2 regions of the Streptomyces sp. NPDC088553 genome follow, and region 1 is predicted to be linked to the other one. Evidence: riboswitches for the same ligand, from Rfam matches in the RefSeq annotation. Region 1 holds a riboswitch; the other holds the start of a gene.
What was found. A riboswitch is a leader RNA that binds a small molecule or an ion and turns the genes downstream of it on or off. The one in region 1 is predicted to bind glycine.
Positions count from the first base shown of each region.

Region 2: another riboswitch for glycine. It lies ahead of gcvT (glycine cleavage system aminomethyltransferase GcvT); the one in region 1 lies ahead of gcvP (aminomethyl-transferring glycine dehydrogenase).

Region 1 is NZ_JBIVMG010000001.1:1,143,312-1,149,498, forward strand. It holds gene gcvP (aminomethyl-transferring glycine dehydrogenase) at 72-2,957, opposite strand; glycine riboswitch at 3,135-3,234, opposite strand; gene ACIP8Z_RS05110 (PRC-barrel domain-containing protein) at 3,348-3,713, shown strand; gene ACIP8Z_RS05115 (DNA polymerase IV) at 4,360-5,775, opposite strand; gene ACIP8Z_RS05120 (MerR family transcriptional regulator) at 6,024-6,187, opposite strand, start outside.
Region 2 is NZ_JBIVMG010000007.1:519,898-526,084, forward strand. It holds gene ACIP8Z_RS26170 (L-serine ammonia-lyase) at 208-1,578, opposite strand; gene glyA (serine hydroxymethyltransferase) at 1,745-3,013, opposite strand; gene gcvH (glycine cleavage system protein GcvH) at 3,046-3,426, opposite strand; gene gcvT (glycine cleavage system aminomethyltransferase GcvT) at 3,504-4,628, opposite strand; glycine riboswitch at 4,815-4,913, opposite strand; gene ACIP8Z_RS26190 (AAA family ATPase) at 5,065-5,727, shown strand; gene ACIP8Z_RS26195 (enhanced serine sensitivity protein SseB) at 5,922-6,187, shown strand, end outside.

The DNA.
Region 1 (6,187 bases):
GCCGGCCCGGAGACATGCTCCGAACCGGCCCTCGATTCACGTCCGACCGTCGTACGCGGCCGATGTCATGCTCAGTTGTCGTACTCGTCCAGCGGCGGGCAGGAGCAGACCAGGTTCCGGTCGCCGAAGGCACCGTCGATGCGGCGCACCGGCGGCCAGTACTTGTCGGCGGCCGAGACACCGGCCGGGAAGACGGCCTCGTCCCGCGTGTACGCGTGGTTCCACTCGCCGCCCAGCGCGGCCGCGGTGTGCGGGGCGTTGTGCAGCGGGTTGTCGTCGGCGGGCCACTGGCCCGAGGCGACCTTCTCGATCTCGGCCCGGATCGCGATCATGGTGTCGCAGAAGCGGTCGAGCTCGGTCAGGTCCTCGGACTCGGTCGGCTCGATCATCAGCGTGCCGGCCACCGGGAACGACATCGTCGGCGCGTGGAAGCCGTAGTCGATCAGCCGCTTGGCGATGTCGTCGACCGTGACGCCCGTCGCCTTGGACAGCGGGCGCAGGTCCACGATGCACTCGTGGGCGACCAGACCGGCCGGGCCGGTGTAGAGCACCGGGAAGTGCGGCTCCAGGCGCTTGGCGATGTAGTTCGCCGCGAGGACGGCGACCTGGGTGGCGCGCTTGAGGCCCTCGCCGCCCATGAGGCGCACGTACGACCACGAGATCGGCAGGATGCCCGCGGAGCCCCACGGGGCGGCCGAGATCGGGCCGACGCCGGTCTCCGGGCCCGCGGTGGGCTGGAGCGGGTGGTTCGGCAGGTACGGGGCGAGGTGCGCGCGCACACCGACCGGGCCGACGCCCGGGCCGCCGCCGCCGTGCGGGATGCAGAAGGTCTTGTGCAGGTTCAGGTGCGAGACGTCGCCGCCGAAGTGCCCCGGCTTGGCGAGACCGACCAGCGCGTTGAGGTTGGCACCGTCGACGTACACCTGACCGCCGGCCTCGTGGACCTCGGCGCAGATGTCGGCGACGTGCTCCTCGAAGACGCCGTGCGTCGACGGGTAGGTGATCATCAGCACGGACAGCTCGTCGCGGTACTGCTCGATCTTGGCGCGCAGGTCCGCGACGTCGACCTCGCCGTCGTCGGCGGTCTTGACGACGACGACCTTCATGCCGGCCATCACAGCGGAGGCGGCGTTGGTGCCGTGCGCGGAGGACGGGATGAGGCAGACGGTGCGCTGCTCGTCACCGTTGGCGCGGTGGTAGGCGCGGACGGCGAGGAGACCGGCCAGCTCGCCCTGCGAACCGGCGTTCGGCTGGATCGACACCTTGTCGTAGCCGGTGACCTCGGCGAGACGCTCCTCCAGCTCGGTGATGAGCGTGACGTAGCCCTGCGCCTGCTCGACCGGGGCGAAGGGGTGCATCTGACCGAACTCGGGCCAGGTCACCGACTCCATCTCGGTCGTCGCGTTCAGCTTCATCGTGCAGGAGCCGAGCGGGATCATGCCGCGGTCGAGCGCGTAGTCGCGGTCGGCGAGCTTGCGCAGGTAGCGCAGCATCGAGGTCTCGGAGCGGTGCGCGTGGAAGACCGGGTGGGTCATGTACGCGTCGGAGCGCAGCAGCCCGGCGGGCAGCGTGTCCTCGGTGGTGGCGTCCAGGGCCTCGACGTCGGCCGTCACGCCGAAGGCGCCCCACACGGCGGCGAGCTGGGCGCGCCCGGTGGTCTCGTCGCACGACATGGACACGTGGTCCGCGTCGACGCGGTAGAGGTTCACACCGGCCTCGCGGGCGGCGGCCACGACCTCGTCGGCCTTGCCGGGCACCCGGGCGGTGAGGGTGTCGAAGAAGGCGCCCTGGGTGAGCTCCACGCCCCCGGCGGTGAGGCCGGCGGCCAGGATCGCGGCGTACCGGTGGGTGCGGCGCGCGATGCCCTGGAGGCCCTCGGGACCGTGGTAGACGGCGTACATACCGGCCATGACGGCGAGCAGCACCTGAGCGGTACAGATGTTGCTGGTGGCCTTCTCGCGGCGGATGTGCTGCTCGCGGGTCTGCAGCGCCAGGCGGTACGCGCGGTTCCCGTCGGCGTCGACGGAGACACCCACGAGACGGCCGGGCAGGGAGCGGGCGTGCTTGTCCTGGACGGCCATGTAACCGGCGTGGGGTCCGCCGAAGCCCATCGGGACGCCGAAGCGCTGCGTCGTACCGACGGCGATGTCGGCCCCGAGCTCGCCGGGCGAGGTGAGCAGCGTGAGCGCGAGCAGGTCGGCGGCGACGGTGACGATCGCACCGAGCTCGTGGGCGGCGTCGATCAGCGGCTTGATGTCCCGCACGGCACCGGAGGCACCGGGGTACTGGAGGAGCACACCGAAGACACCGCGCTCGGCGACCTCGGCGGGGATGCCCTCGCTCAGGTCGGCGACGACGACCTCGACACCGGTCGGCTCGGCGCGGGTCTCGATGACGGCGATCGTCTGCGGCAGGGCGTCGGCGTCGATGAGGAAGACACCGTTCTTGACCTTGCCGACGCGCCGGGAGAGCGCCATGGCCTCGGCGGCGGCGGTGCCCTCGTCGAGCAGCGAGGCGCCGGAGGTGGGCAGCCCGGTCAGGTCGGCGACGACGGTCTGGAAGTTCAGCAGGGCCTCGAGGCGTCCCTGCGAGATCTCCGGCTGGTACGGCGTGTACGCCGTGTACCAGGCGGGGTTCTCCATCACGTTCCGGAGGATCACCGGCGGCGTGAAGGTCCCGTAGTAGCCGAGACCGATCATGGGCGCGAGGACCTGGTTGCGGTCGGCGAGCGAGCGCAGCTCGGCGAGCACCTCGGCCTCCGTGCGCGCGGCCGGCAGGCCCAGCGCCTCGGTGTTCTTGATGACGTCCGGCACCGCGGCGGCAGTGAGCTCGTCGAGGGAGCCGTAACCGACCTGGGCGAGCATCTTGGCGCGCGCCTCGGCGTCGGGCCCGATGTGCCGCTGCTCGAACGGGATGCCCTGTTCGAGTTCGGAGAGCGGAATGCGGTTGGCGGTCATGTACGGAGGCCTCCTGGTCGTCACGACCTGCGAGGGGCACCACGGCGCGGGTACCCGGACGGCCTCCCCCTCTGTCATCTCAACCTGAGAGTTTCACCGGCACGCCTCACGGCACGCCGGCTTTCACCGTCGGTGAGAGCGCATGCCGTCGGACACCGCTCTGCTTTCCAGAGTGACCTCGTCCGCGCGGTACAGGGGCCTGAGAGATTCCGGGGAGGATTTGCTCCTTCGGCGCCCACCGGAAGGTTTCTCCGGGGGACTCTCCCGCACGGGGTCGACAGCCACAGCCAGCCTACCAGCGAGGTTGCGGCTTCCATCGCTCAAGTGGCCGACATCCCAGTTGTGCACTTTCGTAGGGGTGTAGAGCAGTTGCGACCAGTTGGAGGGACCGTGCAGACCGATATCGATCCGCGCAGCCTGATCGGCCGCAAGGCGTACGACCGGAACGGGCACAAGATCGGAACCGTGGACGAGGTGTACCTGGACGACGCGACCGGCATCCCGGAATGGGCGGCGGTCCGCACGGGCCTGTTCAGCAGGGACGCCTTCGTCCCCCTGGAGCCGAGCGAACTCATCGACAACGGCCTCCACATCCCGTACGAGCGCGCCCTGATCAAGGACGCCCCCGACTTCGGCGTGGGCCGCCACCTCTCCCCGGAACAAGAGCTCCAGCTCTACCGCCACTACAGCCTGGCCCTCCCCCCGCCCCCCACGGACACACCGGACACAGATTTCGGCCACCTGGCAGGCCAGTAGGAACCACCCGGCCCCGACGACGACGGACGGGGGCCACGAGCCCAGAACCAGCAGAGCAGAACCCACCGACCCGCAGCGCCGGCGGCGAGACCCGCCCGCTCCCGGCTGCGGGCCCGGCGGAGGACGCGCACCTGGGCGAAAGACCCCCCGAGGCCGGACGGCCCCCACCCGAAGCCGGGCAGGGGCCGTCCACCCATGCGGAGACCTACGGCCAGCCAGAAGACCACCACCCGAGGCCCCGCCCGCAGCCGGCGCGGGGCCCCACGGTCGGCCAGCAGGCCATCCGCCACGGCAGGAGGCCCCCGACGAACGGCACACAGCCCGCCCACGGGCGGGAGGCCGTCCGCCGAGCACCCACCGGCCACAGGGCCCAGACGAGGCCACCGGCGCGCAGCCGGGCGGGAAGCCACCGGCCAACGGGCGGGAAGCCGCCCACGGCCGGACGGAGCCCCGGCCCGCAGACCGGCCGGGGGCCACCGGTCCCGACCGCCACGGCAGCAGCCACCCCCACCTCCGCCGCAGCCGCCAACGGCGCTCGCACCCCACAGGAAGGCCCGCACCTCTGCCGGCTCAGCAGCACGGGTGGTGCGGGCGGGAAACACCAAGCCCGGCCGCCAGGCCACGCCCCCAAGGCAGGCCCCGCGCCTCACCCCCGCCCCACCAGCGGCAACGCCTCCCCCGGCTCCAGCTCCGGATCGTCCACCGCAAACGTCCGCACCCGCCCCGGCTCCGACCCCGGCTCCTCGAACCGCACCGTCACGCGCCCGACCCCGCTCCCCTGCACCCACCCTGCGCCGTACACGGCATGCCGCACGTCATGCCCGGGCGCCCAGTGCCGCTCCACGGGCTCAGGCGCCTCAGGCGCAACAGATGCCACAGCCGACGCGCCGGTCGCCGCAGCAGCCGCATCACCCCCTGCTCCCTCCACCGACGCAGACGTCGGCGCAGACGCAGACGCCGAATCCGACGCCGCAGCCCCTTCCGCCCCCGCCCCCGCCTGAGCGAACAGATCCTCCTGCGTATAGTCCGCGAGCCCACTCACCCCGACCCCCAGCAACCGCACGCCCCCGGTGGTATCCACCGCCTCGAGCAGCCGCCCCGCCGCCTCCCGCACCACACTCGGATCGTCCGTGGGCCCCCGGAGCGTCTCGGACCGCGTGAGCGTCGAGAAGTCGAAGCGCCGCACCTTCAGGACGATGGTCCGACCGGAGTGCCCGGAGGCCCGCAGCCTCCCCACGCACCGCTCCGCGAGCCGTTCGACCTCGAACCTGATCCGGACCCGGTCGTGCAGGTCGATGTCGAACGTGTCCTCGACCGAGACCGACTTCGCGTCCCGCTCGGCCACCACGGGCCGATCGTCGTACCCCTGGGCCATGAGGTACAGCGAGGCCCCGTGCGCCCGCCCCAGGAGCCGTACGAGCTCGTCCTCGCCCGCTTCCGCGAGGTCGGACACCGTGGTCATCCCGGCCCGCCGGAGGTGCTCCCCGGTCGCCGGCCCGACACCGGGCAGGATCCGCACCGAACGCGGCGCGAGAAGCTCCCGCTCCGTCCCGGGCTCGATCAGCACGAGACCGTCGGGCTTCGCCTCCTCGGAAGCGATCTTCGCGATCATCTTGGATCCCGCGAGCCCCACGGACCCCGTGAGCCCCGTCGTCGCCAGGATGTCGACCCGCAGCCGCTCACCGGCGGCGCGCGCGCTCGCGCTGTCGTCGGCCACGCCCCCGGCCTCCAGGTCCACGAAGGCCTCGTCGAGGCTGAGCGGCTCCACGAGCGGGGAGAGCCTTCCGAGCAGCTCCATGACCTGCTCGCTGATCGACCGGTAGAACGAGAAGCGGGGTACGAGATAGGCCGCGTTCGGCGCGAGCCGCCGCGCCTGGCCCATGGGCATGGCCGAGTGGACTCCGAAGCGACGCGCCTCGTACGAGGCGGTGGCGACCACGCCCCGGGGCCCGAGGCCGCCGACGACCACGGGCTTTCCGCGCAGGCTGGGCTTCGACGCCTGCTCGGCGGCGGCGAAGAAGGCATCCATGTCGAGATGCAGGATGGTGGGCGCGGCTCTCACACGTCCGATGCTGCCTCACACCACTGACAACGAGCCCCACCACACCGCACGACCCGAGCCGCAACCGACCGCCGAGGCCACACCACACCGCATGACCCGAGCCGCAACCGACCACCAAGGCCAAAGCCAAAGCCACACCAAGGCGCCGCCCCAAAGCAACGACCCGAAGCCAAAAGCAACGCCCCGAAGCCGGAATCCCCGCCCCCAAGGCAAAGCCCCAACGGCCCAGAGAACGCCGACTCCGCCCCTCAGACCGCCTTGTCCCGGCGCCTCCGCGCCGCCAGCTCGTCCCCCGGGTTGTGCCCCACGAGCGTCTCGCCCGTGTCGACCCGCTCCCCGTGCAGCTGCGAGAGCGCCGCCTCGACGTCCCGCCAGACCACGCCGACGGCGATGCCGAAGACACCCTGCCCGC
Region 2 (6,187 bases), on a different contig from region 1:
GTACGTTCGTCCCGGCTGTGCAGCCGGCACGTTCCGCGCCGCAACGCTCCGCATCGCATCGTCACGCACTCCGCCGGGGCATCCCTCTGCGAGCCCTCCGGCCCGACGCACCCGAACGTGCACGGGCTCTGGGTGCGCTCCTGATCCGGCCCCCGGCCCGGGCGGCGGCGGCCGCCCGGCCCGGGGACCGTCACATGAACAATCGATTCAGCACTCGATGATGTTCACCGCGAGACCGCCCCGCGCGGTCTCCTTGTACTTCACGCTCATGTCCGCGCCGGTCTCCTTCATGGTCTTGATGACCTTGTCGAGGGAGACCAGGTGGCTGCCGTCGCCGCGCATCGACATCTTCGCCGCCGTGACGGCCTTGACCGCCGCCATGCCGTTGCGCTCGATGCACGGGATCTGGACCAGGCCGCCGACCGGGTCGCAGGTCAGGCCCAGGTTGTGCTCCATGCCGATCTCGGCCGCGTTCTCCACCTGCTCCGGGGTGCCGCCGAGGACCTCGGCGAGGGCGCCCGCCGCCATCGAGCAGGCCGAGCCGACCTCGCCCTGGCAGCCGACCTCGGCGCCGGAGATCGAGGCGTTCTCCTTGAAGAGCATGCCGACCGCGCCGGCCGCCAGCATGAAGCGGACGATGCCGTCGTCGTCGGCGCCGGGCACGAAGTTCATGTAGTAGTGCAGGACGGCGGGGATGATGCCCGCCGCGCCGTTCGTCGGGGCGGTGACCACCCGGCCGCCCGCCGCGTTCTCCTCGTTCACGGCCATCGCGTAGAGGGTGATCCACTCCATGGCGTGCATCTTCGGGTCGCCCTCGGAGCGCAGCTTGCGGGCCAGGTTCGCGGCGCGCCGGCGGACCTTCAGGCCGCCGGGCAGGATGCCCTCGCGGGACATGCCGCGCGAGACGCAGGACTGCATGACCCGCCAGATCTCCAGGAGGCCCGCGCGGATCTCGTCCTCGGTGCGCCAGGCCTTCTCGTTCTCCAGCATCAGCGCGGAGATCGACAGACCGGTCTCCTTCGCGAGGCGGAGCAGCTCGTCACCGGTGCGGAAGGGGTACTTCAGGACGGTGTCGTCGGGGACGATCGGGTTCTCGCCCTGGACCGCGTCCTCGTCGACGACGAAGCCGCCGCCGACCGAGTAGTACGTCTTCTCCAGGACCAGGCCGCCCTCCGCGTCGTACGCGAAGATCGTCATCCCGTTGGCGTGGTACGGCAGTGCCTTGCGCCGGTGCAGGATCAGGTCGGCGTCGAAGTCGAAGGGGATCTCGTGCGCGCCGAGCAGGTTGATCCGGCCGCTCGACTTGATCCGCTCGACCTCGTCGTCCGCCGTCTCCACGTTCACCGTGCGCGGCGAGCTGCCCTCCAGGCCCAGCAGGACCGCCTTCGGGGTGCCGTGGCCGTGGCCGGTCGCGCCGAGCGAGCCGTACAGCTCGGCCCGGACGCGCGCGGTGGGGGCGAGCAGGCCCTCGTTCTTCAGGCGGCGGGCGAACATCCGGGCCGCGCGCATCGGTCCCACCGTGTGGGAGCTCGACGGGCCGATGCCGATCGAGAACAGGTCGAAGACCGAGATGGCCACGGAGGACTCCTTGTGGGGCTAGACGCCGTTGTCTGCCGGGGTGGAGCAGAAAAGCGCGGAAGAAGAAGGGCAAGCGGTACAGCGCGAGGACATGGGGTGGGGCACCGCGCTCACTGTCCAGTGTGCGCGGTGCCCCGAAGGTCCACACGAACAAAAGCGTACGAAATTACTTCAGGCCGGGGTACAGCGGGTGCTTGTCGGCGAGCGCCGTCACCCGGGCCTTCAGCGACGCGGCCTTGTCGGCGTCGAAGCCGGGCTTCAGGGTCTCCGCGATGATGTCGCCGACCTCGGTGAAGTCCTCGGCCTGGAAACCGCGGGTCGCGAGCGCCGGCGTACCGATGCGCAGACCCGAGGTGACCATCGGCGGGCGCGGGTCGTTCGGAACGGCGTTCCGGTTGACCGTGATGCCGACCTCGTGGAGACGGTCCTCGGCCTGCTGGCCGTCCAGCTCGCTGTCGCGCAGGTCGACGAGGAGCAGGTGGACGTCCGTGCCGCCGGACAGGACGGAGACACCGTGGGCGGTGACGTCGTCCTGGACCAGGCGCTCGGCGATGATGCGGGCGCCGTCCAGGGTGCGCTGCTGGCGCTCCTTGAACTCCTCCGAGGCCGCGACCTTGAAGGAGACGGCCTTGGCCGCGATCACGTGCTCCAGCGGGCCGCCCTGGAAACCGGGGAAGACCGAGGAGTTCAGCTTCTTCGCGAACTCCTTCTTCGCCAGGATGATGCCGCCGCGGGGGCCGCCGAGCGTCTTGTGCGTGGTGGAGGTCACCACGTCCGCGTACTCGACCGGGTTCGGGTGCAGACCGGCCGCGACCAGGCCCGCGAAGTGGGCCATGTCGACCCACAGGTAGGCCTCGACCTCGTCGGCGATCCGGCGGAACTCCGCGAAGTCCAGCTGACGCGGGTAGGCGGACCAGCCCGCGATGATCACCTTGGGGCGGTGCTCCTTGGCGAGGCGCTCGACCTCGGCCATGTCGACCAGACCGGCCTCGTCCACGTGGTACGCGACCACGTCGAACTGCTTGCCCGAGAAGTTCAGGCGCATGCCGTGGGTCAGGTGACCGCCGTGCGCCAGGTCAAGACCCAGGATCGTGTCGCCGGGCTGGGCGATCGCGAAGAGGGCGGCCTGGTTCGCGGAGGCGCCGGAGTGCGGCTGGACGTTGGCGTACTCGGCGCCGAACAGGTCCTTGATCCGGTCGATCGCGATCTGCTCGGCGACGTCGACGTGCTCGCAGCCGCCGTAGTAGCGGCGGCCCGGGTAGCCCTCGGCGTACTTGTTGGTGAGGACGGAGCCCTGCGCCTCCATGACGGCGACCGGAGCGAAGTTCTCCGAGGCGATCATCTCGAGGGTGGACTGCTGACGGCGGAGCTCGGCGTCGACGGCGGCGGCGACGTCGGGGTCCAGCTCGTGGAGGGGAGTGTTCAGAAGCGACATGAATCGATCCCTAAGGGGTTTCGGGCCCGGTCTCAGTTCCCGGCGGAGAACGCGGTGTACTCGTCGGCGGAGAGCAGCTCGTCCGGCTCCCCCGCGACGCGCACCTTGAACAGCCAGCCACCCTCGAACGGAGCCGTGTTCACCAGCGACGGGTCGTCCACCACGTCCTGGTTGGCGGCGACGACCTCACCCGTGACGGGGGAGTACAGGTCGCTCACGGACTTCGTCGACTCCAGCTCGCCGCAGGTCTCGCCCGCGGTGACCGTGGAGCCGACCTCGGGGAGCTGGGCGTAGACGACGTCACCGAGCGCGTTCGCGGCGAACTCCGTGATGCCGACGGTCGCGACGCCTTCCTCGGCGTCCGACAGCCACTCGTGCTCCTTGGTGTAGCGCAGCTGCTGGGGGTTGCTCATGGCCTGATTCTCCTGGATCGGGGGAGTGCTGATGAACGTGGGTCTTGCGGGATGAGACGCGAAGTGAGACGGATGCGTCACTTCTGGCGCTTGTAGAACGGCAGCGCGACGACCTCGTACGGCTCGTGGGTACCGCGGATGTCCACACCTACACCCTGGGTGCCGGGCTCGGCGTGCGCCGCGTCCACGTACGCGATGGCGATCGGCTTTCCGAGGGTCGGGGACGGGGCTCCGGAGGTGACCTCGCCGATCACCACGCCGTCCCTGACGACGGAGAAACCGGCGCGCGGGACCCGGCGGCCCTCGGCGACCAGACCGACGAGCTTGCGCGGCGGGGCGGTCTCGGCGCGCTCGGCGGCCTTCTCCAGCGCCTCGCGGCCGACGAAGCGGCCCTCGTTGGTCGTCTTCTCGAACTTCACGACCCGGCCGAGGCCCGCGTCGAAGGGGGTCAGCGCGGTGGTCAGCTCGTGGCCGTACAGCGGCATGCCCGCCTCCAGGCGGAGCGTGTCGCGGCAGGACAGGCCGCAGGGGATCAGACCGACCGGCGCGCCGGCCTCGGTCAGCGCCTTCCAGACGCCCTCGGCGTGCTCGGGCTTCAGGAACAGCTCGAAGCCGTCCTCGCCGGTGTAGCCGGTACGGGCGATCAGCGCGGGCACACCGGCGACCGTGCCGGGCAGGCCGGCGTAGTACTTCAGACCGTCCAGGTCGGCGTCGGTGAGCGACTTCAGGATGCCGGGGGACTCCGGGCCCTGGACCGCGATCAGGGCGTACGCGTCACGGTCGTCCCGCACCTCGGCGTCGAAGCCGGCCGCGCGCTCGGTCAGCGCGTCCAGGACGATCTGCGCGTTGGAGGCGTTGGCGACGACCATGTACTCCGTCTGGCCGAGCCGGTAGACGATCAGGTCGTCGAGGATGCCGCCGTCCTCCTGACAGATCATCGTGTAGCGGGCGCGGCCGACGCCCACAGTGGAGATGTTGCCCACGAGGGCGTGGTCGAGGAGCTCGACCGCCTGCGGGCCGGTGACGGTGATCTCACCCATGTGGGAGAGGTCGAAGAGGCCCGCCTTGGTGCGGACGGCGATGTGCTCGTCCCGCTCGCTGGCGTAGCGGAGCGGCATGTCCCAGCCCGCGAAGTCGGTCATGGTCGCGCCCAGCGAACGATGCAGGGCATCGAGGGCGGTCAGACGGGGGGCAGTGCTCATGGGGTGGCTCCCGGGTCCCAAGGGCGGTTCGGTGACGAAACACATGACGGGCGAGGACGTCCTCCCCATCTGTCATGGAACCTGAGAGGTTCACCGAGAGCATCTCGTCGCCGGGAGACCGGCACCGAGAGTTCGGCTTGCACCTTGGGTGGGGACACGGCAGGGTGTCCCGCTTTTCAGATCTGCCTCATCCACGCGGTACGGGGCCTGAGAGATTCAAGGGAGGGTCTTGCTCCTTCGGCGTCCGGACACGTACGGCGTCCGGAACTCTCCCGCGCGGATTCGAGCGGCCGGTATGCGATTGTGTGGCGACTGTGCGCGCCTGGCGCGCACATCATTGCACGCGAGGTCGGCGCGGCACATCGCTTGTGTCCCATTACCGCTTCTTTACACTTTGTGGGCAAGGGTCTTCCCAGGCCCGGCAGGGGGAGAAGCGATGAGGTTCCAGCACACCGGCGCGTACGCGCCGAGTACCGGCATACCGTCCCAGCGAGCCCGTGCCCGGACCCGCGGCCGCGGGCGGCTCCTGCGCGACCTGCGCGAGCGCGGCGGCCGCGGCCCCCGCGCCCTCACCTTCGCCGCCGGCGACCTGGTGGTCGTCTCCGGGCTGCCCGGCAGCGGCAAGTCCACCCTCATGCGCCGCGCCGCCGAGGGCGCCGGCATCGACTCGCAGGACACCCGGGAGCGCTGGGAGGCCCGGATGCCCCGCCTGCTGCCGTACGCCGTCTACCGCCCGCTGGTCCGGATCGCGCACTACGCGGGGCTGCGCAGGGCCCTGCGGTCCGGCGCGGGGGTGATCGTGCACGACTGCGGCACCCAGTCCTGGGTGCGGGGCTGGCTCGCCCGGGAGGCCCGCCGTCGCGGCCGGGCGCTCCACCTGGTCCTGCTCGACGTCGACCCGGGCACCGCCCGTGCGGGCCAGCGGGACCGTGGCCGGGGCGTCTCGTCGTACGCCTTCGCCCGGCACCGGCGGGCCGTCGCCCGACTCGTCGCGGCGGCGGAGTCCGGCCGGCTGCCGCACGGCTGCGCCTCCGCGACGCTGCTCGACCGGGATGCGGCGGACACCCTGCGGAAGATCGGCTTCCGCGACGCGGCCTGAGGCGGGCGGCTGCGACGTATGCGGGGCGGCCCGAGGCGGGCCGCTGTAGAGGTACGCGGGGCGGCCGCTGTGACGTACGCCGCTGTCCCGCTGTGCCCGTACCCCTTCTTTTGGCCACGGCGGCGCCGGGGCGGCGTTAGGGTGCTGCCGGGGCGGCCGGTACGGCAGGCCGTGCGAGAAGGGGAAACGGGACCGTGGACGTGACGTGGCCGGGCAACGAGCTCGAAGAGGTCCTTGCCGCCTCCCTCGGCAACCCCACGGCGGGCGCCCGCCTGGTCGAGGTCCTCGGCCGCAGCCCGGTCTGGGTGCCCCTGCCCAACGGCGGCGGACCCGACAGCCCGAACCTGGACCTCGCCACCATGGAGATCGACGGCGCGGCGTACGTCCCCGTCTTCAGCTCCGAGGAGCAGTTCCTCGCCTGTGTCGGCAGCCACATGTCGTTCACCGTCGCCCCGGCCCG